DNA from 2 places in the Croceibacter atlanticus HTCC2559 genome. Region 1 is predicted to be linked to the other one. Evidence: riboswitches for the same ligand, from Rfam matches in the RefSeq annotation. Region 1 holds a riboswitch; the other holds the start of a gene.

Evidence for each region. Region 1 has a riboswitch for S-adenosylmethionine ahead of CA2559_RS10010 (Na+/H+ antiporter NhaC family protein). Riboswitches for the same ligand answer to the same signal wherever they lie in the genome.
Region 2: another riboswitch for S-adenosylmethionine. It lies ahead of CA2559_RS05995 (O-acetylhomoserine aminocarboxypropyltransferase/cysteine synthase family protein); the one in region 1 lies ahead of CA2559_RS10010 (Na+/H+ antiporter NhaC family protein).

Annotation. Positions count from the first base shown of each region.
Region 1 is NC_014230.1:2,214,410-2,216,605, reverse strand. Features, by position in the region: gene CA2559_RS10015 (type 1 glutamine amidotransferase domain-containing protein) at 1-761, shown strand, start outside; SAM-I-IV-variant riboswitch at 903-1,001, shown strand; gene CA2559_RS10010 (Na+/H+ antiporter NhaC family protein) at 1,053-2,196, shown strand, end outside.
Region 2 is NC_014230.1:1,343,000-1,345,195, forward strand. Features, by position in the region: gene metK (methionine adenosyltransferase) at 1-399, opposite strand, end outside; SAM riboswitch class I at 805-927, shown strand; gene CA2559_RS05995 (O-acetylhomoserine aminocarboxypropyltransferase/cysteine synthase family protein) at 1,046-2,196, shown strand, end outside.

The DNA of each region.
Region 1 (2,196 bases):
TTACAGCTACAAGTTGTAAAAATGAATCTAAACAAAACGCTTCTGATACACTTGCAGAAGCATCACAACAAAACGAAAAAACTATGAATATTTTATTTGTATTAACATCTCACGATCAACTAGGAGATACTGGAGAAAAAACTGGGTTTTGGATTGAAGAATTTGCAAATCCATATTACACGTTAAAAGATAAAGGAGCAAACATAACTATTGCAACTCCAAAAGGTGGCGCAGCACCAATAGACCCTAAAAGTGATGATGAAAGCGCAAGTACAGAAGATACTAAACGCTTTAATAACGACGAGGAGACTCAAAAATTAATAGCTAACACAAAAGTACTATCTACTGTAAATGCAGAAGATTTTGACGCTGTATTTTATCCTGGTGGTCATGGACCTTTATGGGATTTAGCGACAGATGAAACTTCTATTAAGTTAATAGAAACGTTTAATTCTCAAAATAAGCCAATAGCTTTTGTATGTCACGCACCAGCAGCTTTAAAAAATGTGAAGTCTCAAGACGGTACACCTTTAGTTAAAGGTAAAAAAGTAACTGGTTTTACAAATACAGAAGAAGAAGCTGTACAGCTTACAGATGTTGTTCCTTTTTTAGTTGAAGACATGCTTAAAGAAAACGGAGGTGAGTATTCTAAAACAGAAGATTGGGGTGCCTATGCATTGCAAGACGGTAACCTTATTACAGGTCAAAACCCAGCATCATCTGAGTTAGTTGCAGAAAAATTGTTAGAATCCCTTAAGTAAGCTCACTTACATTCTAATAAAATGCGCTTAAGGCTTTGTCCTTAAGCGCATTATAATTTTACCATATTTTCGGTTTTAAATTCATTTAAAAATTACTTTAAAAGCATATGATTTCTATGAGTTATCATGTACTTTTGAAGCCTTAATTATCAAGAATCTCAAAGAGAGATAGCAACCTGCAATAACGAGCAAGGTGCTAAAATAGATAAGCCAAATTCAATTGGAAAAAATGTTAATTCATACCCATTTGCGCTTCCTAACATCTTTTGTGATTCTGTAATAAAACATATTATGACAGAAATACCTTTAGTATCCCCAAAATCAAGTTTTAAAGCTTTACTCCCACTTTTTGTATTTGTATTTACCTTTTTAGGCGTAGGTATTTATCAGGGAGATTTTTATGCACTTCCTTCTCCCATCGCAGTAATTGTTGGTATCATAACCGCATTTATACTTTTTAAAGACACAATAAATGCTAAAATAAATACTTTACTTAAAGGCTGCGGAGATGACAAAATCCTAACAATGTGCCTCATCTATTTGCTTGCGGGAGCTTTTGCAACAGTTACCAAAGCAACAGGAAGTGTAGATGCTATAGTAAGCTTAGGCTTAGATGTTATTCCTATTCAATATATTTATTTTGGAGTATTTATTATTGCAGCATTCTTATCTGTTTCAACCGGTACATCTGTTGGTGCAATTGTAGCTCTAGCCCCAATTGTAGTTGGTATTGCAAATCAAGGTGGTGTATCCTTACCAATACTTTGTGGTGGCTTACTTGGTGGAGCAATGTTTGGCGACAACCTTTCTGTAATATCTGATACTACAATTGCTGCCACACAATCTTTAGGATGTAAAATGAGTGACAAGTTTAAACAGAATATTAAAATTGCATTACCTGCTGCAATTGCAACCATTATTATACTTATTATACAAGGATTCGGATTTCAGCCAACAGAGGTAATTGAAGCCTCACAACAGTATTCAATTTTAAAAATATTACCATACCTGTTAGTAATAGCATTAAGTATTATTGGAATAAATGTATTTGTAGTATTGCTATTAGGTGTTATTGCTGCAGGAGTTTTAGGTTTGGTCTATGCAGATTTCACCATTATTGAGTTTACAACATTAGCATATACAGGTTTTACCAGTATGACAGAAATTTTCTTACTCTCTCTACTTACTGGAGGTTTAGCAGCATTAGTTGAAAAGCATGGCGGTATACAGTTTATTTTGGATAAGATTAAGTCTTTAATAAATAATAAAGCAACTGCTCAGCTTGGCATTGGTGCACTAGTAAGCAGTATAAATTTGGCTATAGCAAATAATACTGTCTCTATAATTATAGCAGGACCAATAGCCAAAACTATTAATGATGATTATAGCTTAGATAACAAAAAAACAGCATCTATTCTTGACATTTTTGCGTGTA
Region 2 (2,196 bases), 870 kb from region 1:
GTAGTTTTCTGTTTCCTTGGTAGCATAACCAAACATCATTCCTTGGTCACCTGCACCTTGCTCTTCTTTGTTAGCTCTATCGACACCTTGATTAATGTCTTGAGATTGTTCGTGTATTAATGAGATAACGCCACAAGAGTCACCGCTAAATTGATATGCACCTTTGGTGTAACCAATATTGTTAATAACCTCACGTGCAATATGCTGCACATCTAAGTATGTGTCGCTTTTTACTTCGCCAGCAAGTACAACTTGCCCTGTTGTAACTAGGGTTTCACAAGCTACTTTAGAGTCTGGATCAAAAGCTAAAAAATTATCTAATAAGGCATCACTAATCTGGTCTGCCACTTTATCTGGGTGTCCTTCAGAAACACTTTCTGAAGTAAATAAATACGCCATAAACGTAATCTTAGTTTTAAATTATATTACAGAAGATTTGACGAGATTGCCGTAAGGAGTTTACATTAAATCCTATTAATTTAATAGGATTTTGAAGTATACTGCTTTAGCATTTTAAAACACTTAAAAATCAAAGTGTTACTGTTTTTGAAAACAGAAGTCGAGGTTGCAATCAGTCAAATCTTTCCTCGTTTTGAGATGCAAAAGTATGAAATAAGATTTAATCTCTTTAATTGTCTTAATAGAAATGAATGATGCAGCGATAGTTATAAGCCTTCTCGATTAAAATTAAACTTTATATACGTAGTATATACATTTTCAAAAACGAAAATAAGTTCAAAAAAATTTTGTTATGTCGTGTTTGCGTTTCATCTTTGTAGCTCAAAGTTCAAACTTTTATTGAAGATGTTATCAAGAAAGGCTGAGGGAATAGACCCTATGAAGCCTTAGCAACCCTTTCACTTAGAAAGAAGGTGCTACATTCTACAGTACAGCCAATCATTTCTGGTTTGTACAGATAGATAACCCACAACCAATCCCTTTCTGGGATGTGGCTATTTTTTCTTTTTAACATTTTTCTATCAAGGCGCTCTCGAGAGCTTTTTGGCTTTGGGTTCAATTTATTTTTAACTCAAAAATTAGAAAAATGAGTACACAATCTTTAGCAACCAAAGCGTTGCACGCAGGGCACGACACAGCAACAAACGGAAACACTCGTGCGGTTCCTATTTACCAATCTTCAAGTTATGTTTTTAAAGATGCAGACCACGCTGCAAATTTGTTTAACCTATCTGAAGAAGGCTTTATTTATACACGTATAAATAACCCGACAAATGACATTCTTGAAAAACGACTAGCAGATATTGAAGGTGGTATTGCTGCAGTCTCCACAGCATCTGGTACAGCAGCAATTAATACAACATTGCTTACACTTTTAAAAGCTGGAGATCATATTGTAGCTTCAAATTCGTTATACGGAGGCACTTACAATTTACTTAAAGTCACCTTGCCAAGATTTGGTATCACGACAACTTTTGTAGATCCTCAAAATCCTGAGAATTTTAAGAAAGCTTCCAAGGAAAACACACGAGCTTATTTTATTGAATCTTTAGGAAATCCAAAACTAGATGTTTTAGATATTGAAGCAATTTCTATTGAAGCAAAAGCTTATAAAGTACCACTAATTGTAGATAACACTGTGGCAACTCCAGCATTATTAAACCCTATAAATTATGGTGCTAATATTGTTATTCACTCGCTTACAAAATACATAAACGGAAATGGTACTGCATTAGGAGGCGTTATTATAGATGCCGGAACTTTTGACTGGTCTAGTGGGAAGTTTCCAGAGTTTACAGAGCCATCACCAGGTTATCACGGTTTGGTGTATCACGATGCATTGCAGGAAGCAGCATTTATAGCAAAAGTAAGAATAGAAGGTTTGCGTGATCACGGTGCAGCATTAAGTCCATTTAACGCTTTTCAAATTTTACAAGGATTAGAAACTTTAGAGATAAGGCTTGAAAAGCATAGCAAAAATGCACTAAATCTTGCAACTTGGCTTCAAGAACAGGAAGAGGTAACTTGGGTTAACTATCCAGGACTTAAGTCTAGCAAATACAATTCGTTAGCAAAAAAATATTTGCCAGATGGCCAAAGTGGCGTTGTAACTTTTGGAGTAAAAGGTGGTTATAACAGTGCTAAAATTATAGCAAATGAAACTGAAATATTTTCATTGTTAGCTAATATTGGCGACTCTAAATCTTTAATAATACATCCAGCAAGTACTACTCATCA